3 regions of the Streptomyces sp. NPDC001848 genome follow, and region 3 is predicted to be linked to each of the others. Evidence: riboswitches for the same ligand, from Rfam matches in the RefSeq annotation. Region 3 holds a riboswitch; each other region holds the start of a gene.
The links. Region 3 has a riboswitch for cobalamin ahead of ACFYZJ_RS15900 (ribonucleoside-diphosphate reductase subunit alpha). Riboswitches for the same ligand answer to the same signal wherever they lie in the genome.
Positions count from the first base shown of each region.

Region 1: another riboswitch for cobalamin. It lies ahead of ACFYZJ_RS02155 (HoxN/HupN/NixA family nickel/cobalt transporter); the one in region 3 lies ahead of ACFYZJ_RS15900 (ribonucleoside-diphosphate reductase subunit alpha).
Region 2: another riboswitch for cobalamin. It lies ahead of ACFYZJ_RS05885 (cobalamin biosynthesis protein); the one in region 3 lies ahead of ACFYZJ_RS15900 (ribonucleoside-diphosphate reductase subunit alpha).

Region 1 covers NZ_JBIATP010000001.1:472,415-481,904, forward strand. The annotation lists gene ACFYZJ_RS02145 (hypothetical protein) at 1-1,301, shown strand, start outside; gene ACFYZJ_RS02150 (ArsR/SmtB family transcription factor) at 1,359-1,706, opposite strand; cobalamin riboswitch at 1,797-2,004, shown strand; gene ACFYZJ_RS02155 (HoxN/HupN/NixA family nickel/cobalt transporter) at 2,032-3,135, shown strand; gene ACFYZJ_RS02160 (YcnI family protein) at 3,158-3,916, opposite strand; gene ACFYZJ_RS02165 (hypothetical protein) at 3,958-4,674, opposite strand; gene ACFYZJ_RS02170 (molybdopterin-binding protein) at 4,673-5,071, shown strand; gene modA (molybdate ABC transporter substrate-binding protein) at 5,246-6,064, shown strand; gene modB (molybdate ABC transporter permease subunit) at 6,061-6,912, shown strand; gene ACFYZJ_RS02185 (ABC transporter ATP-binding protein) at 6,909-8,000, shown strand; gene ACFYZJ_RS02190 (molybdopterin-binding protein) at 8,148-8,567, shown strand; gene ACFYZJ_RS02195 (DedA family protein) at 8,687-9,352, shown strand; gene ACFYZJ_RS02200 (phosphatase PAP2 family protein) at 9,349-9,490, shown strand, end outside.
Region 2 covers NZ_JBIATP010000002.1:621,368-630,857, forward strand. The annotation lists gene ACFYZJ_RS05870 (putative cobaltochelatase) at 1-114, opposite strand, end outside; gene cobN (cobaltochelatase subunit CobN) at 111-3,764, opposite strand; gene ACFYZJ_RS05880 (cobyric acid synthase) at 3,761-5,269, opposite strand; gene ACFYZJ_RS05885 (cobalamin biosynthesis protein) at 5,266-6,222, opposite strand; cobalamin riboswitch at 6,322-6,463, opposite strand; gene ACFYZJ_RS05890 (hypothetical protein) at 6,734-7,036, shown strand; gene ACFYZJ_RS05895 (hypothetical protein) at 7,123-7,338, opposite strand; gene ACFYZJ_RS05900 (anion permease) at 7,352-8,662, opposite strand; gene ACFYZJ_RS05905 (class II aldolase/adducin family protein) at 8,920-9,490, shown strand, end outside.
Region 3 covers NZ_JBIATP010000007.1:80,448-89,937, reverse strand. The annotation lists gene cyc1 (epi-isozizaene synthase) at 1-291, shown strand, start outside; gene ACFYZJ_RS15910 (cytochrome P450) at 288-1,652, shown strand; gene ACFYZJ_RS15905 (ribonucleotide-diphosphate reductase subunit beta) at 1,779-2,807, opposite strand; gene ACFYZJ_RS15900 (ribonucleoside-diphosphate reductase subunit alpha) at 2,807-5,161, opposite strand; cobalamin riboswitch at 5,283-5,455, opposite strand; gene ACFYZJ_RS15895 (GNAT family N-acetyltransferase) at 5,473-5,979, opposite strand; gene mctP (monocarboxylate uptake permease MctP) at 6,060-7,688, opposite strand; gene ACFYZJ_RS15885 (DUF3311 domain-containing protein) at 7,685-7,951, opposite strand; gene ACFYZJ_RS15880 (GntR family transcriptional regulator) at 8,091-8,855, opposite strand; gene ACFYZJ_RS15875 (extracellular solute-binding protein) at 9,277-9,490, shown strand, end outside.

The DNA of each region.
Region 1 (9,490 bases), on a different contig from region 3:
CCGTCGCCTACACCCCTACGGTGGACGGCGGCTACGACTTCACCTACGGCTATCCGCCGCTGACGGCGATGCTCACCGCACCGCTGCTGTGGATCGGCCACGGCGCGCTGCCCGAGGTCCTCGTCCCGACCACCGCGATCGTCCTCGGCACGATCGCCATGTGGAAGATGCTGCCGACGCCGTGGCGTTCGGCGGCCACCATGGTCTGCCTGGGCTTCGGCATGGTCCCGATGTACGCCCGGCTCGGCTATCCGGCGGTCGTCGCGCTGGCCTTCCTGATCCCGGTGGTGGTGCGCTGGACGCGGATGGGCACGGGCGGCCCGGCCGACTGGGCGCGGGCGGCCTGTCTGGGCGTGGCCTGCGCCGCCCAGCAGTTGCCGTGGTTCCTGACGCCGTTCCTGCTCGCCGGCGTCTACGCGCTGCGGCGCGGCGAGCTGGGGGCGCGCGAAGCGGCGTTCGCCGTGGGCCGGATCGTGGGAACCGCCGCCGGAACCTGGCTGCTGATCAACGCGTACTTCATCGTGACCGAGCCGCGCACCTGGATGGAGGGCATCGCCCTGCCGCTCACCCAGGGTGCGATCATCCACGGCCAGGGTCTGGTCGGCATCTCCCTGTACTACACCGACGGCAGCGACCGTCTGTCCTGGTACTCGCACGCGAGCATGCTGCTGGCGGCGGGTCTGCTGGCCCTGTTCGTGCTGTTCGTGCGCCGGCTGGGCCCGGCGGCGACCGTGCTGCCCTGGTGCGCGTTCTTCCTGGCGACCCGCTCGCAGGACGGCTACTACCTGATGATGACGCCGCTGTGGCTGGCGGCCGCGGTCACCGTGCCGCCGTCCGCGTTCGCCACCGCCTGGCAGCCCCGGCTGCTGCACGGTCGGCGGACGGCCCGCAGGGTGCTGGCCGGGGCCCTGGTGGCGCCGGCCCTGGTGGCCGTGACGGTGGCGGCTACCGGGAAACCGCCGTTGCGGATGCAGGCCCTCGGCTCCACCCGGAGCACGCCTCAGACCGTCAAGACGCTCACCGTCCGTGTGAACAACGCCGGCGACTCGGCTGTCCAGCCCCACTTCGCGGTGACCACCGGCCAAGGCATGAGCAGCTACTGGAAGGTGCTCCAGGGCCCGTCGTCCGTCGGCGCCCACGCCTCGGCCACGTACCGGATCCAGGCGCCGGGCACGGGCTTCGCGATACCCAAGAAGGGCACCCGCATCCGGCTGCGGGCCTTCACCTCGTCGCCGATGACGCTGTCGAGCCAGGACATCCACCTGGCGCCGCAGAAGGACCCGGCCTCCCACAACAAATGAGCCGTCGACGAGAGGTGAGCGCCGACAAGAAGTGAGCCGACAAGAGGTGAGCCCTCGTCAGGCCACCTGCTTCAGCAGCTCGTTCACCACCGGATCGATGACCCGGTAGCGGACGATCCGTCCCTCCTTCTCACCCGCCACCACCTCGGCCGTCCGCAGCAGCCGCAGTGCCTGCGAGACGGCCGGGTCGTTCATGCCGGTCGCCACCGCCAGGTCGGAGACGGCCAGCGGCCCGGCCCGGTGCAGGGCCAGCAGCAGGGCGAGCCGGCCGGGGTCGGCGAGCAGCGAGAAGCGTTCGGCCCAGGTGCGTACGGCCTCTGGGGCGCCGATGGCCTCGATGGCCTCGCAGACCCGGTGGCCGTCGATGGTGCGCCTGCCGGCGCGGTCGGCGGGGACGAGATGCATGCGCACATTCTCCCAGCTGTCCCCGTGTGATCTTCGATACCTCTCGATACCTGCGCAACTGTGCAGTCTTGCAGGCGTTCCGCCCCGGCCCTAAGGTGGGCGGGCCGTGGTGTTCGGGAAGACCGGTGAAAGTCCCCAGGGACTCAGGCCGGAGCGGCCCTCGCCACTGTGATCGGGGAGTTCCCGTCCCGTGCCACCCTTTTTTGGGTGGCGCCACTGGTCGCACGTCGACCGGGAAGGCTAGGGCGGGCGCGTTGATCCGTCAGCCAGGAGACCGGCCACGGCATCTCACGAAGTGATCCACGAGGTGCTGGAGCGTGACCGTATGACCCTGACCGACCCTGCCCTGCCCGAGGCCGCCTCCTTCCGCTGGCGGCGCGAGGACACCCTGCGGACCGCCGGACTGCTGGCGGTGATCGCGGCCCTGCACGTGGCGGCGTTCGGGGTGTTGTTCCTGCTGGTCGTGCCCGAGCACTACGAGGTCGGCTCCAAGGCGTTCGGCATCGGGCTCGGCGTCACCGCGTACACGCTGGGCATGCGGCACGCCTTCGACGCGGACCACATCGCCGCCATCGACAACACCACCCGCAAGCTGATGGCGGACGGCAAGCGGCCGGTGTCGGTCGGGTTCTGGTTCGCGCTCGGGCATTCCAGTGTGGTGGTGGTGCTCGCCGCGCTGATCGCCGGGGGCACCCAGCTGGCCGGGCGGCTGATGAACGAGAACTCCCGTACGCACCAGGTGCTCGGCGTGCTCGGCACGACGGTCTCCGGCTCGTTCCTCTATCTCATCGCGGCCCTCAACCTCGTGGCGTTGATGGGCATCCTGCGCGTGTTCCGGGCGATGCGTGCGGGGACGTACGACGAGAAGGAACTCGAAGCCCACCTGGACTCCCGGGGTTTCATGAACCGGATCCTCGGCCGCTTCACCCGGTCCATCAGCCGCCCCGGGCAGATGTTCCCGCTCGGCTTCCTGTTCGGCCTGGGCTTCGACACCGCGACCGAGGTCACGCTGATGGTGATGGCGGGCAGCGGGGCGGCGGCTGGGCTGCCCTGGTACGCCATCCTGTGCCTGCCGCTGCTGTTCGCGGCCGGGATGAGCCTGTTCGACACCCTCGACGGCACGTTCATGAACTTCGCCTACCAGTGGGCTTTCTCGAACCCGGTCCGCAAGGTGTTCTACAACCTCACCATCACCGGACTGTCGATCGCGGTGGCCTTCCTGATCGGCACGATCGAGCTCGTCGGAGTGTTGCACGACAAGCTGGACCTGCGGGACGCGGTGACGGGCTGGATCGCCGGGCTCGACCTCGACAACGTGGGCTTCGTCATCGTCGGGCTGTTTGTAGTGGTGTGGGCGGCCGCCCTCGCGTACTGGCGCCTGGCGAAGGTCGAGGAGCGCTGGGCTCCCCGCCCCGCCGACGGCAGGTGACGCCGGCGGGTCGGGGAGCCGGTCACTCGTCTCCGGAGGAAGCGGAGGAGCCGGTGGTGCGGCCGCGGGCGATCGCGAAGCCCGCGGCGGCAAGGCCCAGGACGCCTACGACGAGACCGGCGATGCCGAGCCCGCGGGCCGTGGAGTCGCTGGTGGCGGCGGCCTTCGTCGTGGAGGTGCTCGCCTTCTCGTCGGTGCCGGCGGGCGCCGCGGTGGAACCGCCGCCCTCCGCCGTGCCCTTGGCGGTCAGCTGGAGCACCGGCGCCGGGTTCTCCGGCTCGCCCTGCCCCTTCTGGGCCTCCTCGATCCAGCGGACGACATTGCCGTCGGAGTAGGTCTGCAGCGTCTTGAACGTCAACTGGTCCGTGTTCTCGGGGAGTTGACCGAAGGCGACGTTGAAGTCCTGGTACTGGCCGTGCCGGATACGACCGCCGGTCCAGGTGATCTGGGAGACCGCGTCGGTGATCGTGCCGTCGTCCGTCTTGACCGGGTTCTTGAGCTTGGTGGTGGTCACCTGCGCCGTCCAGCCGTCCTGCGGAGTGACCAGCACGCCCAGGATCGGGTGGTCGGTGGGCAGGAAGACCTGCACCTTGGTGGTCGCGGCGGTGTCCTCCTCGTTGGGCACCCGGAAGGTCAGCACGCCGTCCGTGGCCCCCTTGGCGTAGCTCTGGGGGTGGACGGTGACATGGGCGAAGGCCGCGCCGGCCGCGGTGAGGACACCGGCGGCGGCGAGCGCGGCGACGGTGGTGGCGCGGCGCAGGGTGGTACGCATGAGGGACATGGCTGGGCAAGCTCCGTACTGGTGCCGGGTGTTGGGGGGTTTCAGACGGTGTACGGGGCTGCCGGGGGCGGGCCGCGCCGGTACAGGGCGTGGCGGAGCAGCACCTGCCCCGGGAGCCGGCGCCGGTGGGCGTGGGGGCGCGGCGGCCTGACGTACGCGGGCAGCGGTGCCGTACGCCACCGGAGCGCGAGGCGCGGGACGACGGCGGCGGCCTCGCGCAGCAGCGTCCACAGGGCGGCCTCGCCGCGCCGCAGGCACCAGGAGGCCAGCAGGGCGGCGGCCAGATGCGCGGCGACGGCGTGCGAGGTCATGGCGTGCGACAGGGCGGCCATGGGCATGCCGGGCATGGCGTGCGCCATCCCTGGCATGTCCATCGGCATCCGCGCCGGCCCGGCCGCGTCGAAGGCGAGATGGAGTCCGCCCTGCACGACGAGCATCGCGAGCGTGATGCCGGACAGCGAGCGCTCACGGCCGGCGAGCACCGCACCGGCGGCGAACACGGGCAGGAACCCGGCCGCGTCCACCCACACCGGCGGCACCGCGCCGGTGGCCAGCGTGTGTCCGCCGACGGCGAGCAGTACGCACACGACGGCGAACACCGCCGCACGCAGGCTCCGCACCGCCCAGGACACATCCACGAGGTGGGATCCTGCCATGCGGACACCCGCGATCATGCCCGTTTCCGCAGATCCGGCGTGCCGGGGGCGCGGCGGGCGCATGGTGGCCGGGGTGGCGCGGGCGCCTATCGTGGCGCGCATGCAGTCCTACACAATCGGCCAGGCCGCCCGGCTGCTCGGGGTGAGCCCGGACACCGCGCGGCGGTGGGCGGACGCGGGGCGCGTGGCGACCCGGCGTGACGAGAGCGGGCGGCGGGTCATCGACGGCAGGGACCTGGCCGCGTTCTCGGTGGAGTTGGCGCGCGGCGGCACCGGCGAGGAGGACGTCCCCTCGTACACCTCGGTCCGCAACGCCTTCCCGGGGATCGTCACCGCCGTGAAGCTGGGTGACGTGGCCGCCCAGGTGGAGATCCAGGCGGGCCCGCACCGCCTGGTGTCCCTGCTGACCCGGGAGGCCGTGGAGGAACTCGGCCTGGAGGTCGGCATGGAGGCCACCGCCCGGGTGAAGTCGACGAACGTCCATATCGACACGGCCTGAGAGTGTCACACGGCGACACTCCCGTACGAACGCACATGCCCACCCTTTTCGCTCGGCAGCCAGGCTTGCGCCATGTGACAGGAGTCTTCCGGATCGCATCTGCGCCAGTATGATCGGCGTATCGGAGGGGTGTGCGCTGCTCCCTCCTGGACGAGCAGAGGGAGTGGACCCGTGATGACCCGTTCCGCGCGCCGGCCCCGCCGGATGGTGCAGGTGACCGGCGCGGGGGCCGCCGCGCTGCTGGCCCTGACCGCCTGCTCCTCCTCGTCGGACTCCGCCAGGACGGCGGGGTCGGCCGCGTCCCCGTCGCCCAAGGTGTCCGGCACGGTCACCGTCTTCGCCGCCGCCTCCCTCAAGGAGAGCTTCACGACCCTGGGCAAGGAGTTCGAGAAGCAGCACCCCGGCACGAAGGTGTCCTTCAACTTCGGCGGCAGCGACACCCTCGCCGCGAGCATCACCGGGGGCGCCCCCGCGGATGTCTTCGCGGCGGCCAGCCCCAAGACCATGGCGATCGTGACGGACAAGAAGGACGCGGCCACCACCCCGGTCACCTTCGTGCGCAACCAGTTGGAGATCGCCACTCTGCCGGGCAACCCGGACAAGGTCTCCTCCCTGAAGGACCTCACCAGGTCCGGCCTGAAGGTCGTGCTGTGCGACAAGACGGTGCCCTGTGGGGCCGCCGCGCAGAAGGCGCTGACCGCGAGCGGTCTGAAGCTGACGCCGGTGTCGTACGAACAGGACGTCAAGAGCGCCCTGAACAAGGTGGAGCTGAAGGAGGCCGACGCCGCGGTCGTCTACAGGACGGATGTAAGGGCGGCGGGTGACAAGGTGCGGGGCGTGGAGTTCCCCGAGTCCGCCAAGGCCGTCAACGACTACCCGATCGCCCTGCTCAAGAACGCGCCCGACGCCGAGGCCGCGAAGGCGTTCATCGCACTGGTGACTTCCGCCGAGGGGCGTGAGGTCCTGACCCGGGCAGGTTTCCTGCAGCCATGACGCGGATCGACGCGTCCGACGCCGCGGCCGACACGCTGGTGGGCGGACCGCGGCGCGCACGTGTCCGCCGTCCCGGTGTTCCGCTGCCGCTCCTGCTGCCCGCGCTCGTGGGCCTGGCGTTCCTGCTGCTACCGCTGGTGGCGCTGCTCGTCCGGGCCCCGTGGCACACCCTGCCGGACCAGTTGACCAGCGCCGAGGTGTGGCAGGCGCTGCGGCTGTCCCTGGTGAGCGCCACCGCGGCGACGGCCGTGAGCCTGGTCCTCGGGGTGCCGCTCGCGTGGCTGCTGGCCCGTACGGACTTCCCGGGCCGGGGACTCCTGCGGGCCCTGGTGACGCTCCCGCTGGTGCTGCCGCCGGTGGTGGGCGGTGTGGCCCTGCTGCTGGCGCTCGGCCGCAACGGCGTGGTGGGGCGGTGGCTGGACTCCTGGTTCGGGATCACGCTGCCGTTCACCACGGCCGGGGTGGTGGTCGCCGAGGCGTTCGTGGCGATGCCGTTCCTGGTCATCAGCGTCGAGGGCACGCTGCGGGCCGCCGATCCGCGCTACGAGGAGGCCGCCACGACACTCGGCGCCTCCCGCTTCACCGCGTTCCGCCGGGTGACGCTGCCGCTGATCGCTCCCGGCATCGCGGCCGGGGCGGTGCTGGCGTGGGCGCGGGCGCTCGGCGAGTTCGGGGCGACGATCACCTTCGCGGGCAACTTCCCGGGCCGTACGCAGACCATGCCGCTGGCCGTCTACCTGGCCCTGCAGAACGACCCGGCGGCGGCGATCGCCCTGAGCCTGGTGCTGCTGGCGGTGTCGATCGCAGTCCTGGCGGGGCTGCGGGACCGCTGGATGACGACGTCATGACCCATACCCACCAGGCCACCTCCCAGAGCGTCCCCGTCGGCACGGGCGGTGACGGCCTCGACGCGCGGATCGTCGTCGAGCGCGGTTCCTTCCGGCTCGACGTGGCGCTGACCGTCGCGCCCGGGGAGGTGGTCGCGCTGCTCGGGCCCAACGGCGCCGGGAAGACCACCGCCCTGCGCGCGCTGGCCGGGCTGGTCCCGCTCTCCGGCGGTCATCTGCGGCTCGACGGGGTCGCGCTGGAGCGTACTCCGCCCGAGGCGCGCCCCGTCGGTGTCGTCTTCCAGGACTACCTGCTCTTCCCGCACCTGTCCGCGCTGGACAACGTGGCCTTCGGCCCGCGCTGTAGGGGCACGTCCAAGGCCGAGGCGCGGGCGGTCGCCGCCGGATGGCTGGAGCGGATGGGGCTCACCGAGCACGCGGGCGCCAAACCGCGCCGGCTCTCCGGCGGCCAGGCACAGCGTGTCGCGCTCGCCCGGGCGCTGGCCGTCCGGCCCCGGCTGCTGCTGCTCGACGAACCGCTCGCCGCGCTCGACGCCCGCACCCGGCTGGAGGTGCGGGGCCGGCTCCGCCGCCATCTGGACGAGTTCGAGGCGGTGGCCGTGCTGGTCACCCACGATCCGCTGGACGCGATGGTGCTCGCCGACCGACTGGTGGTCGTGGAGCACGGCCGGGTCGTCCAGGAGGGCAGCCCGTCCGACATCGCCCGCCATCCGCGCACCGAGTACATCGCCCAGCTCGTCGGGCTCAACCTGTACCGGGGGACGGCGCAGGGGCACGCCGTACGGCTCGACGCCGGGTGCTCGATCACCACTGTCGAGGACCTGTCCGGACCCGTCTTCGTGGTGTTCCCGCCGGGTGCGGTGACCCTGTTCCGGGACCGGCCCGACGGCTCCAGCGCGCGCAACCTGTGGCGCTGCGAGGTGGCGGGTCTGCAGACGCACGGCGACCAGATCCGCGCCGACCTCACCGGAGAGCTGCCACTCGCCGCGGATCTGACCACCGTCGCCGCCGCCGAACTCGGACTGCATCCGGGCGCCACGGTGTGGGCCACGGTCAAGGCGGCACAGACGCACGCGTATCCCGCCTGAGGCACGGACCGAGACATGTCCGGCCGTCCGACCGTCCCACCGTCCGGCCGGCCTGACGCGCCGCCCGAAGAGGGCCCCCATATCCCGCTACCGTGGGAACGGTCAGGACAGAACCGTCCATTCTCCCCATGCCAACGAGGGCCGCCCATGAACCTGAGCATCCGCAACCAGATTCCCGGCACCGTCACGTCCATCACCCCGGGCGACGTCATGGCGGCCGTCAAGGTCAGGTTGGACGGGGGGCAGGACATCACGGCGGCGGTCACCGCGGAGGCCGTCGACGAGTTGGACCTCGCTCCGGGCGCCTCCGTGTACGCCCTGGTCAAGTCGACGGAGGTGGCGCTCGCCGACGCGGCGGTGGAGGGCGTTTCCCTCCGGAACCAGTTGCCCGGTACCGTCGACCGCGTCACCACGGGCGGGGCCATGGCGTCGGTGAAGGTCACGATCGTGGGCGGGGCTCTCACGGCCGTGATCACCAAGGACGCCGCGGAGGACCTCGGCCTCCTGCCCGGCTCCTCGGTCGTCGCGCTGATCAAGTCCACGGAGATCTCACTCGCGACGCCCTGAGGGGAACGCTCGCCGTCCCATCATCGTCTACAGTTCAGTAGACGGTCTACACGAATGTAGTCAACCGCCGGGTGACGCCGCGTCGCGCCCGGCCTCCCGCACCGGAAGGGCTCGCGACGATGGCCACACCCTTGTCCCTCGGATCACAACTCGCGGTGAACGTGCTGGACGCCCAGTCCCTGCTCGCCGCTTTCGGGGTGCTGGGCGTGGGCGTGGTGCTGTTCGCGGAGACCGGCCTGCTGATCGGGTTCTTCCTGCCCGGCGACTCGCTGCTGTTCACGGCGGGCCTGCTGTGCACCGGTTCCGGGCAGCAGGGGGTGAAGCTGTCGCTGCCGGCGCTGCTGGTCGCCGCGGCCGTGGGCGCGCTCGCCGGGTCCCAGTGCGGTTATCTGCTCGGCCGCAAGGCGGGCGGCGCGCTGCTGGCCCGCAGCCGCTCGGCCCGCCTGCACGAGGGCGCGCGCCGCGCCGAGGAGCTCCTGGAGCGGTACGGACACGCGAAGGCGATCGTCCTGGCCCGGTTCGTCCCCGTGGTGCGCACGGTGCTGAACCCGATGGCGGGCGCGTTGCAGGTGCCGGTGCGCACCTTCACCGTGTGGCAGGTGGTCGGCGGCCTCGTCTGGAGCCTCGGCCTCACCCTCGCCGGGTACGCCCTCGGCTCGTCGGTGCCGAATGTCGACAAGTACCTGCTGCCGATGGTCGCGGTGATCGTCCTGGTCTCCGTGATCCCGGTCGCCCTGGAGGTGCTGCGCTCCCGCCGGGCCGCCAAGGAGGGTGCCCGCGGATGACGTACGCCTTCGACGGTGCACCGATCGACGGCTGGGCCTACAGGGACGTGGTGGACCTGGCCCGTCGTACCCCCTCCTGGCTGGACTCGCTGGTCTCGGCCTGGTCGACGTACGGGCTCGGGGTGTTCGCCGTGCTGA
Region 2 (9,490 bases), on a different contig from region 3:
CTTCTCGCCGCGCACCAGCACACCGCCGACCGCCGGCGAGACCGCGTTCAGCAGCAGCGCCAGCCGCAGGTCGTCCTGGCCGACGACGGCCGTGAACGGAAACGGGGTACTCACTTCTCGTCGCCCTCCAGGTCGCCCTCGAGCTCCAGGTAGGTGGTGCGCAGCCGCTCCAGCGTGTCCGCGTCCGGCTCGGCCCACAGACCGCGGTCGGCGGCCTCCAGGAGCCGCTCCGTGATGCCGCGCAGCGCCCACGGGTTGGACTTCTTCATGAAGTCCCGGTTCTCGGCGTCGAAGACGTACTCGGCGCTGAGCTTCTCGTACATCCAGTCGTCGACGACTCCGGCCGTGGCGTCGTACCCGAACAGGTAGTCGACGGTCGCCGCCATCTCGAAGGCGCCCTTGTAGCCGTGGCGCCGCATGGCCGCCATCCAGCGCGGGTTGACCACGCGGGCGCGGAACACCCGGTGCGTCTCCTCACCCAGGGTCCTGGTCTTCACCTGGTCGGGCACGGCCGAATCACCCACGTACGCCTCCGGGGACGCACCCGTGAGGTGCCGCACCATGGCCACCATGCCGCCGTGGTACTGGAAGTAGTCGTCGGCGTCGACGAGGTCGTGCTCGCGGGTGTCGACGTTCTTCGCGGCGACGGCGATCCGCTTGAACGCCGTCTCCATGTCCCCGCGCGCCGCGCGCCCGTCGAGGCCGCGCCCGTACGCGTAGCCGCCCCAGACGGCGTACACCTCGGCCAGGTCCGCGTCGGACCGCCAGTTGCGGGCGTCGATCAGCGGCAGCAGCCCGGCGCCGTACGCGCCCGGCTTGGAGCCGAAGATACGGGCCGTGGCGCGCCGCCGGTCGCCGTGCTGGGCGGTGTCCTCGTCGGCGTGCGCCTTCACGAAGTTCTTCCCGGCAGGCTCGTCGAGCCCGGCCACCGCCCGCACCGCGTCGTCGAGCAGACCGACGACGTGCGGGAACGCGTCCCGGAAGAACCCGGAGATGCGGACCGTGACGTCGATCCGGGGGCGACCCAGTTCCTCCAGCGGGACCACCTCGAAGCCGGTCACCCGGCGGGAGGCGTCGTCCCATACCGGGCGGCAGCCCAGCAACGCCAGGATCTCGGCGATGTCGTCGCCCTGGGTGCGCATCGCTGAGGTGCCCCAGACCGTCAGGCCGACGGACTTCGGGTACTCGCCCGTGTCCTGGAGGTAGCGTGCGACCAGCGAGTCGGCGAGGGACTGGCCGACCTCCCAGCTCAGGCGGGACGGAATCGCCTTGGGGTCGACCGAGTAGAAGTTGCGGCCGGTCGGCAGGACGTTGACCAGGCCACGGGTGGGGGAGCCGGACGGACCCGCCGGGACGTAGCCGCCGTCCAGCGCCCTGAGGATGTGGCCGATCTCGTCGGTGGTGCGGGCGAGACGCGGGACGACCTCGGTGCACGCGAACTCCAGCACCGCGACCGCCTCCGGGAGTTCGGTGCCCAGCACCTCCCGTACCAGAGCACGGCTCTCGGAGGCCGCCCAGCCGCGCGCCTCCATCCCCTCCGCGATCCGCCGGCACAGCTGCTCCAGCAGGTCGATCGCGTCCGCCGCCGTACGCGACGGCCCGTCCACCAGGTCCGTCAGCTCCACCGGCACCTTCACCGGCGCCCCCGGCTCAGCCAGCAGCTCCTTCTCCACCAGCCCGAAGTGCTCGGCCAGCGACGCCCGCAGACCCGGGAGCGCGTTCGCCTGCCCGCCCCACACCTGCGAGGCACGCAGCACGGCCAGCACGAGGTTCACCCGCGGCTCACCGACCGGGCCGCCACCCAGGATGTGCAGGCCGTCGCGGATCTGCACGTCCTTGATCTCGCACAGATAGCCGTCGATGTGCATGACGAACTCGTCGAACTCGTCGTCGTCCGGCTGCTCGTCCACGTGCAGGTCGTGGTGGAGCTCGGCCGCCTTGACCAGCGTCCAGATCTGGGCGCGCACGGCCGGCGCCTTCGCCGGGTCCAGGTCGGAGACGAGCGCGTACTCGTCGAGGAGCTGCTCCAGCTTCGCCAGGTCACCGTAGGTGTCGGCGCGCGCCATCGGCGGTACGAGGTGGTCGACGACGGTGGCGTGGCCGCGCCGCTTGGCCTGGGTGCCCTCGCCGGGGTCGTTGACGATGAACGGGTAGATCAGGGGCAGGTCGCCGAGGACCGCGTCCGGGGCGCAGCCGGCGCTCAGCCCGAGCCCCTTGCCCGGCAGCCACTCCATCGTGCCGTGCTTGCCCATGTGGACGATCGCGTCGGCGCCGAAGCTGTTCTCCAGCCAGCGGTAGGCCGCCATGTAGTGGTGGGACGGCGGCATGTCGGGGTCGTGGTAGATCGCGATCGGGTTCTCGCCGAAGCCGCGCGGCGGCTGGATCATGACCACGACGTTCCCGAACTGCAGCGAGGCGAGCACGATGTCGTCGCCGTCCACGTACAGCGAGCCCGGCGGCTCGCCCCACGCCTCGACCATCGCGTCCCGCAGCTCCGGGTCCAGCTTGTCGAACCACGCCCGGTAGTCGGCGAGCGGCACGCGCGCGGGGGCGGCGGCCAGCTGCTCCTCGGTCAGCCACTCGACGTCGTGACCGCCGGCCTCGATGAGACGGTGGATCAGCTCGTCACCGGTGTCCGGGTACTCGGTGACGCCGTACCCCGCGTCCCGCAGTGCGTCCAGCACCCGTACCGCCGAGGCGGGCGTGTCCAGGCCGACCGCGTTGCCGACCCGCGAGTGCTTCGTCGGGTACGCGGTGAAGACCAGCGCGATCCTCTTCTCCGCGTTCGGCTTGTGCTTGAGCCGCGCGTGGCGTACGGCGATCCCGGCGACCCGCGCGGCCCGCTCCGGGTCGGCGACGTACACCGGGACGTCGTCCGGGCCCTGCTCCTTGAAGGAGAACGGGACGGTGATCAGCCGGCCGTCGAACTCCGGGATGGCGACCTGCATCGCCGCGTCCATGGGGGACAGGGCCGCGTCGGACTCCTCCCACGCGGCACGCGAGGAGGTCAGGCACAGGCCCTGGAGAACCGGGATGTTCATCTCGGCCAGCGCGCCGATGTCCCAGGACTCCTCGTCACCACCCGCCGATGCCTGCGAGGCGTGCGTGCCACCGGCCGCGAGGACCGTGGCCACCAGGGCGTCGGCCCGTCCGAGGATCTCGTACAGCCCGGCGTCGCCGCCCCGCAGCGAACCGCAGTACACCGGGAGGGCGTTGGCGCCGTGCGCCTCGATCGCGTCGCACAGGGTGTCCACGAAGGCGGTGTTGCCGCTGAGTTCGTGGGCCCGGTAGAAGAGCACGCCGACGGTCGGACGGCCTTCGGCGAACGGGCGTTCGCCGTGGATGCCGTACTCGGGCATCTTCCGCGGCTCGTCGAAGCCCTCGCCGGTCAGCAGCACCGTGTCGGACAGGAACCGGGCGAGTTCGGTGAAGTTGGCGGGGCCGCCCTCGACGAGGTACTTCAGCGCCTCCGCGACGACGCCGGCCGGTACCGACGACTCGGCCATCAGTTCGGCGTCGGGGACGGCCTCCCCGCCGAGCAGCACGGTCGGGATGCCGGACGCTTTCAGCCGGGCCAGCCCCTCCTCCCATGCGCGCTTGCCGCCGAGCAGGCGTACGACGGCGATGTCCGCGCCCTCGATCAGCGCGGGAAGCTCCTCGGCGACGTCCACCCGGGTCGGGTTGCCGATCCGGTACGGCGCGCCGGAGGCACGGGCCGCCAGCAGATCGGTGTCGGCGGTCGACAACAACAACACTGTGCTCATGCGGGCGCTCCCGGTGGAATGAAAGGCAGTCCTTGCGGCGCGCCCGACTCGATGAGCCGCCACAGCGCGTCCGTGTCCGCGTGCTGTTCGATCAGGTCGCCGAGCCGGTCGAGCTGCTCCTCGCGCAGCGCGGCGAACGAGGTGTCGGGGGCCGGCACGAAGCGGCGGCCCGCGGCGGCGGCCACCTCGCGCAGGAAGGCCCGCCGGAAACCGTCCGACTCCAGGGACCCATGCCAGTGGGTGCCCCACGTCTGCCCGACCCGGCAACCGTCCAGGAAGGTCTCGCCGCCCAGGACTTCGGCGACCCCGTGGTGGATCTCGTACCCCTCGACCCGCTCGCCGAGGGCCTCCCCGGCCGGCCGGGTGAGGGTCTTCTCGCGCGCGAAGCGCACCCGCACGGGCAGTACCCCGAGCCCGTCCACCTGCCCCTTGCGGCTCTCCACCTCGTCCTCGATGTGCTCGCCGAGGATCTGGAAACCGCCGCAGACGCCGAGCATCGGCCGCCCTTCCGCGGCCCTCCTCACCAGGGCGTCCGCGAGACCGCGCTCGCGCAGCCACTCCAGGGCGCGGACGGTGCCCCGGGTCCCGGGGATCACCACGAGGTCGGCGTCGGCCAGCTCCTCCGGCCGGTCCACGAACCGGACCACCACGCCGGGTTCGGCGGCCAGCGCGTCCACGTCCGTGAAGTTGGACATCAGGGGGATGGCGCACACGGCGACGCGCAGCACGTCCTCGCCGACGGGCGCGGTCACCTCGGACTCGCGGACCGCGCCGCGCAGGGACACCCTGAGTCCGTCCTCCTCGTCGATCCCGAGGCCGTGCCGGAAGGGCAGGACACCGTACGTGCGCCGCCCCGTGACGTCCTGCAGCATGTCCAGCCCCGGTGCGAGCAGGGAGACGTCGCCACGGAACTTGTTCACGAGGAACCCGGCGACGAGTTCCTGGTCCTCGGGGGAGAGCAGCGCCACCGTCCCGAAGAAGGAGGCGAAGACGCCGCCCCGGTCGATGTCACCGACGACGAGGACGGGGAGCCGGGCGTTCCGGGCGATTCCCATGTTCACGATGTCGGTCCGCCGGAGATTGATTTCGGCCGGACTGCCCGCCCCTTCGCAGATCACCGCGTCATACGTGCCCCGCAACTCGGCGAGGCAGTCGAGCACCGTGCCGAGGAGCTGCTGCTGCCGCCCCCCGTGGTACCCGCGCGCGCTCAGTTCACCGACCGGCTTGCCGAGCAGCACGACCTGGCTGCTCTGCTCGCCGCCCGGCTTGAGCAGCACGGGGTTCATCAGCGCGGTCGGTTCGATGCGGCACGCCTGGGCCTGCATGGCCTGCGCCCGGCCGATCTCGGCGCCCTCGCGCGTGACGAAGGAGTTCAGGGACATGTTCTGCGCCTTGAAGGGCGCGACCTTCACCCCCTGCCGGACCAGCCAGCGGCAGATCCCGGCGGTGACGACGCTCTTGCCGGCGTCGGAGGTGGTACCGGCGACGAGCAGTCCGCCGCTCATGAGGTCCGTCCCTTCGCGAGAAGCCTTCGTGCCACCAGGCGCCCGGCGACCGTGATGCCGAGCGCGAGCCCGCTCACGCGCCGGGACAGCCGTACGGTCCGCTCGATGTCGTCCGTGCGCACGGCGCGCCCGGCGCGGTTGAGTACCGGCCGGTGCTCCACACGCCCCCCGTACGACAGCGTTCCGCCCAGCCGGACGCCCAGGGCCCCCGCGAACGAGGCCTCCACGGGCCCGGCGTTGGGGCTCGGGTGCTTCGCGGCATCGGCGCGCCAGGCGCGCAGGGCGCCTCGCCGGTCGGGGCCCGTCGCTGCCGCGAGGACGGCGGTGAGCCGCGCACCCGGCCACCCGGCGAGGTCGTCGAGCCGTGCGGAGGCCCATCCGTAGCGCCGGTAACGGGGCGACTTGTGCCCGACCATGGCGTCGAGCGTGTTGACGGCGCGGAATCCCACGAGACCCGGCACCCCGGCCACGGCCCCCCAGGTGAGCGCGCCCACCACGGCGTCGGAGGTGTTCTCGGCGACGGACTCGACGACCGCCCGCGCGATCCCGTCCGCGTCGAGCGCCCGCGGATCCCGCCCGCAGAGATGGGGCAGGCGGGCGCGTGCGGCCTCCACGTCCCCCGCCTCCAGGGCGCGTCCGATGGCCCGTGCCTCCCGGGCGAGCGACGTGCCGCCGACCACGGCCCAGGTGGCGGCGGCGGTCAGGGCCACCGAGGCGGCAGGGGAGGTACGTACGGAGCGTGCGGCGACGGCCCCGAGCGCCACGGCACCTCCGGCGCACACGGCGGTGTGCAGCGCGCCCCACCCGCGGTGGTCCCGCCACAACACCCGTTCCACGGCCGCCGCGGCCCGCCCGAACGCGGCGACCGGATGCCCACGGCGAGGATCGCCCAGCAGGAGGTCACCGAGGAGGCCGGCGGCGGCGCCGTACGCGAAGACACGATCGGCACCCATCGGCTCAGCCGACCGTGTGGTCGGAAGGGGCCCGGTGACACAACCTCAATCGGCAGCCGCGCATGGCGATATGTCCTCACTCAGGGTGTCCACGCCCTGGTTCGACGAGACCGGCGGTGAGAGTTCCTGGCTCCCGGGAAGGTCCTCCCCGGTGACAGTGGCGGGACCGCGCCGGACTCGCACCGGCTTCCTCTCCTGCCGCCGTACTGGCTCCGGCAGTCCACCACGCGCCCAGAACAGCCGTCAACTTGCTCTTGACCTGCGGTGCTGTGGTGTGCCGAGTCCCACACCGCTGAAATCACGTCAGTTACGCGAATCGGTGCTTTTCGGAGTGAAGTGGCGGTCGAGGGGCGCGCGTTCCGGCGCGTGACTCGAAACGGCGCACCGGCCCGGTCCTCGCCTTTCGCCGTGCGGCGGGGTGTGCTTTGCTGGCCGAACTCGAGAAACCCGGCAGCGGACGGCGTCCGAGGGAACCGTCCGAGCGACCGTCCGGAGGACGGGAGGGACCCACATGGGGGACAGGGCCAAGGAATTCTCGGCGGGCGCGGGAGATCCCCACGCGCCGCATCCTTCGCCGGCGGCGGTGCTGGCACTCTTCTCCCTGACGACGGGGATGTTCGCGGTCGGAATCGGTGCGCTGGCCGCGCTGCTGGTGCCCGGAACCCCGGCGCGGGCCCTCGTGTGGCTGGTGGTCACCATCGTGGCCGCCGCCTGCGCGGGACTGTGGTGGGGCCTCACCCCGGTCACGGAGCGCCTCCGTGTCCTGGGCCGGGCGACGGCGGCGGTACGGCCACGCGACTCGCGCACCCCCTGACCCCGGGCATGAGAAACCCCCGCAGCGACACCGCTGCGGGGGTGACTCGTAGCGACACGGGTACGGGGGCCGAAGCGCTCCCGCCGTCAGACGACGATCAGATGGATCCCGTACGCGACCGCCGCCGCGCACGCCGCGAAACAGGCGTACGCGCCGGTGGCCGCCAGGGCGGCCGCGCCGCCCCGGGCCGATTCCTTCTTGGTGAGGCCCACGACGCCCAGGGTGAACAGGCCCACCAGGGCCACGGTGACCCCGAGGCTGACGCCGAAGACGGAGCCGAGGGCTGCCCAGTCGATCTTCATGAGTGGTGATTCCTTAAACCGTGGCGGCGGGGGCCGGCTCCGTGGCGGGGCCGGCGTCCGGGGCCGGGATGGTGGCCTGCAGGTCGGTGTCGGCGTCCGTGTCCGCCGGGGCGGTGCCGGGCACCGCGCTGTCGGCCACGGCGGCGTCGGCCGTGACGACGGGCCCCGCCGGGGGCGGGGTCACCGCGGCGATCGCCGCCGTGACGACACCCGCGGGCTCCGTCTCGACGTCGTTGACGTTGTCCACGGTGACCGGCTTGCGGCGGGACAGGGTCCAGATGACGCCGGCGCCGGCGACCAGCAGCACACCGGTGGCGACCGTGCCCCAGGTGCCCTGCTTGGTGAGGAGTTCGGCGCCCGCGCCGACCAGCCCGGCCGCCGGGAGCGTCAGAACCCACGCGATGAGCATCCGGGTCGCGGTGGACCAGCGGACCACGCCTCCCTTGCGGCCGAGGCCCGCGCCCATGACGGCGCCGGAGCAGACCTGGGTGGTGGAGAGCGAGAAGCCGAGGTGCGAGGAGGCGAGGATCGCGGTCGCCGCGCTGGTCTGGGCGGCGAAGCCCTGCTGCGGCGCCAGGTCCGTCAGGCCCTTGCCGAGGGTGCGGATGATGCGCCAGCCGCCCAGGTAGGTGCCGAGCGCGATGGCCAGACCGGCCGAGACGATGACCCAGGTGGGAGGGTTCGAGCCGGGGGCGATGACACCGCCGGTGACCAGAGCCAGCGTGATGATGCCCATCGTCTTCTGCGCGTCGTTCGTGCCGTGGGCCAGGGAGACCAGGCCGGCCGAGGCGATCGACCCGGCGCGGTAGCCCTTCGCGGTCGCCTTCTCGTCGGCGCGGCTGCCGATCACGTACGACAGGCGGGTGGCGAGCATCGAGGCGAGGCCCGCCACGACCGGCGCGGCCACCGCGGGGATGAGGACCTTGGTGACGATCGTCGAACCGTTCACCGCGGACCAGCCGGCCGAGGTGACGGCGGCGCCGATCAGACCGCCGAAGAGGGCGTGGGAGGAACTGGAGGGCAGCCCCAGGAGCCAGGTGAGCAGGTTCCACAGGATCGCGCCCACCAGGGCCGCGAAGATCACTTCGACGCGAATGCCCTGTTCGTTGATGATGCCGCCGGAGATCGTCTTGGCGACCTCCACGGACAGGAAGGCGCCGAGGAGGTTCAGCGCGGCGGACATCGCCACCGCCGTCTTGGGCCTCAGGGCGCCGGTCGAGATGGTCGTCGCCATCGCGTTGGCTGTGTCGTGGAAACCGTTCGTGAAATCAAACACGAGAGCGGTGACGATCACGATTCCGAGGAGGAGCGTGATGTGTTCCATTTACCCAGGCTTCTGTGGGAGGTCAGTGGCTGTTGGACCGTAGGCAACCTGGGTGAACGGAAGGTGAACTGGGGCGGGCTGGAGGGTGTATCGATCGGCGTGTCGACGTTCCGCTTGTGGCGGGGTGGCGGCGGCCGCCCCCTCAACTGCGGCCTGCGGCGGTCACGAGGGCCCGGCCGACCCCGCGCACGCCCGCTTCGGCCGCTCCCGCGGGGCCCGGCGAAGAGATTCTCGTCACCCCCTGGCAGGATCGCCGCATGGCGGATCAGCGACGCGACACGGGGGACCCGAAACAGGACACACCGGGCGGGCGGGGGCCGGGTGCGCCGGCCGCGGAGGGAGAGGTGGCGCGGGCCTGGGAGCAGCTCGTCGCCACGGCCCGCCGCACGGTCGCCGACGGACTGGTCGTCGGCACCTCCGGCAACGTCTCCGTACGCGTCGGCGACACCGTGCTGGTCACCCCCACCGGAGTGCCGTACGAGCGGCTGACGCCGGGCGACGTGGTCGGAGTCGACCTCGACGGCCGGCAGGTGCTCGGCAGGCTGCGCCCGACCAGCGAGCTGCCCATGCACCTGGCCGTCTACCGCAGGACGGACGCCCGGGCCGTCGTGCACACCCACGCCCCCAACGCGACGGCCGTCTCCACGCTGGTGCGGGAGCTGCCACTGATCCACTACATGGCCGCAGCGATGGGAGGCGCGGTACGGGTCGCCCCGTACGCGACCTACGGCACCCCCGAGTTGGCCGAGAACATGCTGCGCGCCCTGACCGGCCGCAGCGCCTGCCTGCTGCAGAACCACGGCACGGTCGCCCACGGTGCCTCGCTGG
Region 3 (9,490 bases):
GGACTGACGTTCGAAGAGGCCGTCAGGGAAATAAGGCGGCGGGTCGGGCAATGCGTCACCGATTTCATCGCCGCCGAAAAGGAGGCACTGCGGTTCGCCGACACCCTCGCGGACGGAACGGTGCACGGAAAGGAACTGGGTATCGCGGTCGGAGTGATCGTCGGGAACATGCGGAACTGGTTCAGCGCCGTGTACTGGTTCCATCACGAGTCCGGCCGGTACCGGGTCGACAGCTGGGACGACCGGTCGACACCCCCGTACGTCGACAACGAAGCGACAGGTGAGAAATGACGCTGGAATCGGTCAGGACCGAAGCCCCCATGGAGTCATCCGTTCCGCCGCTCGCCGCGGGTGGCGTACCCGGTCTCGGACACGGCTGGAAACTGGCCCGCGACCCGCTCGGCTTCCTCACCCGGCTGCGGGACGACGGCGACGTCGTACGGCTGAGGATCGGCCCCAAGACGCTGTACGCCCTCACCAGCCCCGAACTCGCCGGCGCCCTCGCGCTCAGCACCGACTTCGAGATCGGCGGCGCGCTGTGGGAGTCCCTCGAGGACCTGCTCGGCAAGCAGGGCGTGGCCACCAGCAACGGGCCGCTGCACCGGCGCCAGCGGCGGGCCATCCAGCCCGCCTTCCGGCTGGAGGCCATCCCCGCCTACGGCCCGATCATGGCGGAGGAGGCGCACGCGCTCGTGGAACGCTGGCGGTCCGACGCCCCCGTGGACGCCACCACGGAGGCCTTCCGGGTGGCCGTCCGCGTCGCCACCCGCTGCCTGATGCGCGGCAGTTACATGGACGCCCGCGCCGAGCGGATCTGCGCCGCGCTCACCACACTGTTCAGCGGTATGTACCAGCGCATGGTCCTGCCCCTGGGGCCGCTTTATCGTCTGCCGCTTCCGGCCAATCGCGAATTCAACCGGGCATTGGCCGATCTGCATCTCCTGGTCGACGAGATCGTCGCCGACCGCCGGGCGTCCGGTCAAAAGCCGGACGATTTGCTGACGGCTTTGCTGGAGGCCAAGGACGAGAATGGCGAGGCCATAGGGGAACAGGAGATCCACGACCAGGTCGTCGCCATCATCACCGCCGGAAGCGAAACCGTCGGCTCCGTGATCATGTCGCTCCTGAAGGTGCTCACCGAGCACCCGGATCAGGGTGACAAGATCTGCGACGAGGTGAAAGCCGTCGTGGGGGACCGGCCGGTCGCATTCGAGGACGTCCGGAAGCTGACGTACACCGCGCACGTCATCGTCGAGACAATGCGTTTGCATCCTGCCGTATGGATATTGACGCGGCGGGCGGTGGCCGACACACAGCTCGGCGGGTACCGCATTCCGGCCGGGGCCGACGTCGTGTACAGCCCCTACGCGATCCAGCGTGATCCGCGGTCGTACGGGCGGCATCTCGAGTTCGACCCCGACCGGTGGCTTCCGGAGCGGGCCAAGGAGGTCCCCAAGTACGCGATGACCCCGTTCGGCGTCGGCAACCGGAAGTGCCCGGGCGACCACTTCTCGATGGCCGAACTCACGCTCCTCACCGCGGCGATGGCCTCCGCCTACCGCTTCGAACAGGCACCCGGGTCCGAGGCCGGGCCCCGCATCGGCATCACGCTCCGCCCGCGCCGGCTGCTGCTGAGGGCCGTGCCCCGCTGAGCACCCCGTACCGGACGCACGTCCAGGTGGCCCGCAGGCCCCCTGAACGTGCGCCGGTAGGCGTTCGGCGCCGCATTCACGGCGCGCACGAGCGCCGGACAGACCGTCAGCCCAAGGAGGCGGAGGCTAGAAGTCCTCGTCCAGTGCGACGGTTCCCTCCACCGCGACCTGGTACGCCGACGGACGCCGCTCGAAGAAGTTGGTCAGCTCCTGAACGCCCTGCAGCTCCATGAAGGAGAAGGGGTTCTCCGAGCCGTACACCGGGGCGAAGCCGAGGCGCGCGAGGCGCTGGTCGGCGACGCACTCCAGGTACTGCCGCATCGAGTCGGTGTTCATCCCCGGCAGGCCGGCACCGCACAGGTCGCGAGCGAACTGCAGCTCGGCCTCGACTGCTTCCCGAAGCATGTCGGTGACCTGCTGCCGGAGCTCGTCGTCGAAGAGGTCCGGCTCCTCCTTGCGGACGGTGTCCACGACGTCGAACGCGAACGACATGTGCATCGTCTCGTCGCGGAACACCCAGTTGGTGCCGGTGGCCAGGCCGTGCAGCAGGCCTCGGCTGCGGAACCAGTAGACGTACGCGAAGGCGCCGTAGAAGAACAGGCCCTCGATGCAGGCGGCGAAGCAGATGAGGTTGAGCAGGAAGCGCCGGCGGTCCGCCTTGGTCTCCAGGCGGTCGATCTGCTCCACGGAGTCGATCCACTTGAAGCAGAACTCGGCCTTCTCACGGATGGACGGGATGTTCTCCACGGCCGCGAAGGCCGCCGCCCGGTCGTCCGGATCCGGGAGGTAGGTGTCCAGCAGCGTCAGATAGAACTGGACGTGGACGGCCTCCTCGAAGAGCTGCCGGCTCAGGTAGAGCCGGGCCTCGGGGGAGTTGATGTGCTTGTAGAGGGTCAGCACCAGGTTGTTGGCGACGATCGAGTCGCCCGTCGCGAAGAACGCGACCAGGCGGCCGATCAGGTGCTGTTCGCCCGGGGTGAGCCTGGCGAGGTCGGCGACGTCCGAGTGGAGGTCGACCTCCTCCACGGTCCAGGTGTTCTTGATGGCGTCCCGGTAACGCTCGTAGAAGTCGGGGTAGCGCATGGGGCGCAGGGTCAGCTCGAAGCCGGGGTCGAGGAGGTTCTGGGGACGGGTGGTGCCGGTGGTACTCGTCATTACTGGCAGGCCTCGCAGGACTCGGGGTTCTCAAGGGAGCAGGCGACGGCTTCGGTGTCGGGGGCCGTCTGCTGGACGGGGACGGTGGCCTGTGCGGCACGGGCGATACGGGTCGCCGGGCGGGAGCGCAGGTAGTAGGTCGTCTTCAGACCCCGCTTCCAGGCGTAGGCATACATCGAGGAGAGCTTGCCGATGGTCGGCGTCTCCATGAACAGGTTCAGCGACTGGGCCTGGTCCAGGAACGGGGTGCGGGCGGCGGCCATGTCGATCAGAGCGCGCTGCGGGATCTCCCACGCCGTGCGGTAGAGCTTCCGTACGTCCTCCGGGATCCAGGCGAAGCCCTGCACGGAGCCGTTCGCGTCGCGCAGCGCCTCCCGGGTGCGGGCGTCCCAGACGCCCAGCTCCTTCAGGTCGTTCACCAGGTAGGAGTTGACCTGGAGGAACTCGCCGGAGAGCGTCTCGCGCTTGAAGAGGTTGGAGACCTGCGGCTCGATGCATTCGTAGGCGCCCGCGATGGACGCGATGGTCGCGGTGGGCGCGATGGCGAGCAGCAGCGAGTTGCGCATGCCGACCGCGGCGATGCGTTCGCGCAGGGCCGCCCAGCGCTCCGGCCAGGTCGGCTCGACGTCGTAGTGGTCGGGGTGCAGCACGCCCCCTGCGGTGCGGGTGTTCTCCCAGGCCGGGAGCGGGCCGTGGCGTTCGGCCAGGTCGGCGGAGGCCTCGTACGCGGCGAGCATGATGCGCTCGGCGATCCGCGTGGACAACGCCTTGGCCTCGGAGGAGTCGAAGGGCAGCCGCAGCTTGAAGAAGACGTCCTGCAGGCCCATCGCGCCGAGGCCGACGGGACGCCACTTGGCGTTGGAGCGGGCCGCCTGCTCGGTCGGGTAGAAGTTGATGTCGACGACGCGGTCGAGGAAGGTGACGGCGGTGCGGACGGCGGCGTCCAGCCGCTCCCAGTCCATGTGGCCGTCGGCCACGAACGCGCCGAGGTTGACGGACCCCAGGTTGCAGACCGCCGTCTCCCCGTCGTCCGTGACCTCCAGGATCTCCGTGCAGAGGTTGGAGGAGTGGATCACGTGGCCCGGCTCGGCCGTCTGGTTGGCGGTGCGGTTGGCGGCGTCCTTGAACGTCATCCAGCCGTTGCCGGTCTGCGCGAGGGTGCGCATCATGCGGCCGTACAGGTCCCGGGCGGGGATCGTCCTCCTGGCGAGCCCCGCCGCCTCCGCCCTGCGGTAGGCGGCGTCGAACTCCTCGCCCCACAGGTCGGCCAGCTCGGGCACGTCCGAGGGGGAGAACAGCGACCACTGCTGGTCGGCGTCGACCCGGCGCATGAACTCGTCCGGGATCCAGTGCGCCAGGTTGAGGTTGTGGGTGCGGCGGGCGTCCTCGCCGGTGTTGTCGCGCAGCTCCAGGAACTCCTCGATGTCCGAGTGCCAGGTCTCCAGGTAGACGGCGGCGGCACCCTTGCGCCGGCCGCCCTGGTTCACGGCGGCGACCGAGGCGTCGAGGGTCTTCAGGAACGGGACGATGCCGTTGGAGTGCCCGTTGGTGCCGCGGATCAGCGAGCCGCGGGAGCGGATGCGGGAGAAGGCGATGCCGATGCCGCCGGCGTGCTTGGAGAGACGAGCGACCTGGTGGTAGCGCTCGTAGAGGGAGTCCAGCTCGTCCTTCGGGGAGTCGAGGAGGTAGCAGGACGACATCTGGGGGTGCCGGGTACCGGAGTTGAACAGGGTGGGGGAGGAGGGCAGGTAGTGGAGCCGGCTCATCAGCCCGTAGAGCGCGGCGACATCGTCCACGGACCGGGGACTGTCGTCCTCGGCGAGCCCGGAGGCGACGCGGAGCATGAAGTGCTGCGGCGTCTCGACGACCTTGCGGGTGGACGGATGCCGCAGGAGATAGCGGCTGTGCAGGGTGCGCAGGCCGAAGTAACCGAAACGGTTGTCGGCCTGTTCGTCCACCAGTGCGTCGAGACGGTCGGCGTGCAGCCGTACGAAGGCGGCGGTGCGGTCGGCGATGAGCCCTTCCCGGTGGCCGACGGCGATGGACTCGGTGAACGACGTGACGCCCTGGGAGGCGGCCTCGGCACGGATGCCGATGGTCAGCAGACGGGCGGCCAGACTCGAGTAGGCGGGGTCCTCGGGGATGAGGCCCGCGGCCGCCTCCGTGGCCAGCTCACGCAGCTCGGCGTCGTCGGCGTGGGCGGACCGGCCGCGCAGCGCGGCGGCGGCGACCCGGCCGGGGTCGGCGTCGGGGAGGTCTGCGGTCAGCTCGGTCAGGGTCCGCAGCAGCGCGGCACCCGGACCGTCGGTTTCCAGGCCTGCGGCTGAAGCCGGATCGGCTGGCGCGATGGTCACGTGGGGCTCTCCCTCGCTCGGCACGGGGCCTGGCGGAGGGCAGGGGCAGCTCACGAGCGCACGCGGCGTCGCGTCCACCGGCCCATTCCACGAGGCCCGGACGTCAGGGCACCCGGACCGGACGGCCGGGCGCACTGTCGGCAGGTCCTCGGACTGACGTTCGTACGACGGTATGCGGGCATACGTGTACGAGTACACCGTTGCGGGACAGTTCCGGATTCGCACCGGATTCCCCTGCGGCGACAGCGAGCATGAGCATACATCTTGTGTCAGGCCGCAACGCCACCCCCAGATGTTGTGCCGCCTTGCTCTCAGAGCGTCAACTCGTAGGTGAGGAGCGTGATGTGGTCGACAGCAGGGAGGGGGTTCCAGTCCCACTCGGGTGTGCGAACAAAGCCCAGGCGTTCGTAGATCCGGTGGGCGGTGCGCATCGCGGACTGGGTCGACAGGACCACCCGTACGCAGCCGTCCGTGGCCCGAGCGCGGTCGACGCAGGCCCGGACGAGGGCCTCTCCGGCGCCCCGGCCGCGCGCGGCGTGCGCCACCGCGAGCATCCGTATCTCGGCCTCCCCCGGTCCGGCGATGTCAGCCATGGGCCCGCCGGCCGGTACGAAGGTGACGCCGCCGAGCACCTGCCCATCCGCCACGGCCACCAGCACCTCTGCCGCGGCCGCCCGCTTGGCCACGTCCTTCAGTTCGTCGAGGTAGGTGTCGCTCTCTCCGAAGTCGAGGAGGCCGTCCCGGAGGTACGCCTGGGCGGTGATCTCGCCGAGCGTCTCGTACTCGTCGGGGTTCGCCTGCCGGATGGTGAGCTCCATGGGGCCGAGTGTGCCGTACAGGTACGACAACGGGCCGCCGGATTTCTCCGACGGCCCGTTGCCGCGCGTACGACGTGGGCTCAGTGCGAGGCGCCCGCCGTGGCCGGCGGCAGCTCCACCTGCACCCCCGGGTCGCCCGCGTCCGCCGTGTAGTCCTCCGGCTTCGTCTCGTCGACGCCCTCCGGAGCCTTCAGCGCCTTCAGGACGACCGTCAGCACCACCGTGACCACCACGTTCAGCACGAACGCCGTCAGGCCGATGTAGCCGATCTGCCCGATGCCGGGGATCTCCTTGGCCGAGCCGCCGAAGTGCCGCTGGGTCGGGGACGCGACGCCGTACGCCGCCAGCGTGCCGTAGGCCATGCCGACCGCCCAGCCCGCGAGCAGCGCCCAGCGGTGGAACCAGCGGGTGAACAGACCGCCGACCAGGGCCGGGAACGTCTGCAGGATCCAGATGCCGCCCAGGAGCTGGAAGTTGATCGCGACCGTCTTGTCCATCGTCAGGACGAAGACCAGCGCACCCACCTTCACCAGCAGCGACACGATCTTGGAGACCCTCGTCTCCTCCTTCGCCGTCGCGTCCGGCTTGATGAAGTCCTTGTAGATGTTGCGGGTGAACAGGTTCGCGGCCGCGATCGACATGATCGCCGCGGGCACCAGCGCACCGATGCCGATCGCCGCGAAGGCCACCCCGGCGAACCAGTCCGGGAACATGTTCTCGAACAGCTGCGGAATCGCCAGCTGCCCGTTCTGGACCTTCACGCCGGCCGCGATCGCCATGAAGCCGAGCAGCGCCAGCAGGCCCAGCATCAGCGAGTACAGCGGCAGGATCGTGGTGTTGCGGCGGATCACCTCACGGCTGCGCGAGGACAGCGTCGCGGTGATCGAGTGCGGGTACATGAACAGCGCGAGCGCCGAGCCCAGCGCCAGCGTGGCGTAGGTCCACTGGGTCGCCTCCGCCGGCGCGAGAGCCCCGCGCGGCTTGCCCGTCGCGGGGTTGACCTGCGCGAACGCATGCCCGGCCTTCGCGAAGATGGCGTCGAAGCCGCCCAGCTTGATCGGGATGTAGATGATCGCCACCGCGATGACGATGTAGATCAGTGCGTCCTTCACGAACGCGATCAGCGCGGGCGCCCTGAGGCCCGACGAGTAGGTGTACGCGGCCAGCACACCGAAGGCGATCAGCAGCGGCAGGTCCTTCACGAACCAGTTGGTGTTCTCGCCGCCGCCCACGCCCATCACGTCCAGCACGGCCTGGATGCCCACCAGTTGGAGCGCGATGTACGGCATCGTCGCCAGGATGCCGGTCAGCGCCACCGCCAGCGACAGGCCCTTCGAACCGAACCGGCCGCGCACGAAGTCCGAGGTGGTGACATATCCATGGCGGTGGGAGACCGACCACAGGCGCGGCAGGAAGGTGAAGATCAGCGGGTACACCAGGATGGTGTAGGGCACCGCGAAGAAGCCCGAGGCACCCGCCGCGTAGATCGCCGCCGGCACCGCCACGAACGTGTACGCGGTGTACAGGTCGCCGCCGAGCAGGAACCAGGTGATCCAGGTCCCGAAGGAGCGGCCGCCGAGGCCCCATTCGTCGAGGCTGTGCTCGTTGTCGGCCCTGCGCCAGCGCGCCGCCAGGAAGCCCATGACGGTCACGGCCAGGAAGAAGAAGATGAAGACGCCGAGCGCGACGCCGTTCACGCCGTCCTTCATTCCGACGCACCCCCCTTCCGGGCATCCCGGGCGCGCTGGTCACGCTGCCACAGCCTGTACGCGAGCATCGTCAGCGCCGTGGAGATGAGCACCCACAGCATCTGGTACCAGTAGAAGAACGGGATGCCGATGAACGCGGGGTCCGTCTTGGCGTACGAGCCGACCCACAGCATCGCCACGAAGGGTGCTACGAGGCAGAGGGCGATGACGACGCGCACCGGCGTCACCACCGCCGCTCTGGCTGCATCTGGTTGATCGGACATGCGGCTCCGTCCCCTCACTGGTCACCTGTGTACCTGTGTAATGCGCAGGCAATGTAGGTGACCCCCTCGGGAAAGCGGAAGCCCTCGTCCGCATATCGGTACCGAGTAGACCCGATGAGCTCTGGGTCGGCTCCGCGCCCTACTCCGCGGGACGCTTCAGCCTGGCCACGAACTTGTACCGGTCCCCCCGGTACACCGACCGTACCCACTCCACCGGCTTGCCCTCGCGGTCCAGCGAGTGCCGGGAGAGCATCAGCATCGGCAGGCCCACGTCCGTGCCGAGCAACCCCGCCTCCCGCGGGGTGGCCAGCGAGGTCTCGATGGTCTCCTCGGCCTCCGCGAGATGGACGTCGTACACCTCCGCGAGCGCCGTGTAGAGGGAGGTGTACTTCACCAGCGACCGGCGCAGCGCCGGGAAGCGCTTGGCGGACAGGTGTGTCGTCTCGATCGCCATCGGCTCGCCGCTCGCCAGTCGCAGCCGCTCGATGCGCAGCACCCGGCCGCCGGGCGAGATGTCGAGCAGCCCGGCGAGCGTGTCGTCGGCCGTGACGTAGCCGATGTCCAGAAGCTGGGAGGTCGGCTCGAGGCCCTGCGCGCGCATGTCCTCCGTGTACGAGGTCAGTTGCAGCGCCTGGGACACCTTCGGCTTGGCGACGAACGTGCCCTTGCCCTGGATGCGTTCCAGCCGCCCTTCGACAACCAGCTCCTGCAGCGCCTGGCGCACCGTCGTGCGGGAGGTGTCGAACTCCGCGGCCAGCGTGCGCTCGGGCGGCACCGGCGTCCCCGGCGGCAGCGTCTCCGTCATGTCGAGCAGATGCTTCTTCAGACGGTAGTACTTGGGCACGCGCGCGGTGCGGACGGTCGCCCCGCCCTCGCTCTCCGCACTGCTGACGTCGGTGCTCATGCTCTGCCTTCCCGGCTCCGGATGCCGAAACGACCGACAGGGCGTCGGTCACGGCTCACATCGTGGCACGGCTTCATGGGGAGCAGAGCCCCACGCTCCGTGATCCCCGTTCCACGGACGGGGATCCCCTCTGTATACCGTCGGCACTCCCGCTGGTCTAGTCCACATGGCGGAAGTGGTCCAGCGGTGGCCGCGTGTATCCGGGTGCCCGTTTTCGCTGGGTTCCTACTTAAAGATCCTTTCATATGTAGGTCGCATAACGAACGCTCTGAGCGGCGCGAACGCCCTTGACGCACCTATTGGTCTGAGCCAAGCTCCCCCCTACTGGTCTACACCATTGGTCCAGTCCCGGCCCCACGGGCGGTGCGCGTCGTCACGCCGCGGGGACAAGGGGGGTTGTGGCATCCCTGAGGAGGATGGCGTGAAGCGCAAACTGACAGTCGCGATCGGTATCGCGGGCATGGTGGTCTCCGTCGCGGCGTGCGGAGGCGGCAAGTCCGGGGGGTCGAACACGGGGGCGGACGCCAAGGAGCTGACCGTCTGGCTGACGGTCGACGCCCAGAACAACTGGCCGACCCTGGTGAAGGCCGCCGACGACGCGGTGCTGAAGAAGCACCCGGGCCTGAAGATCAACC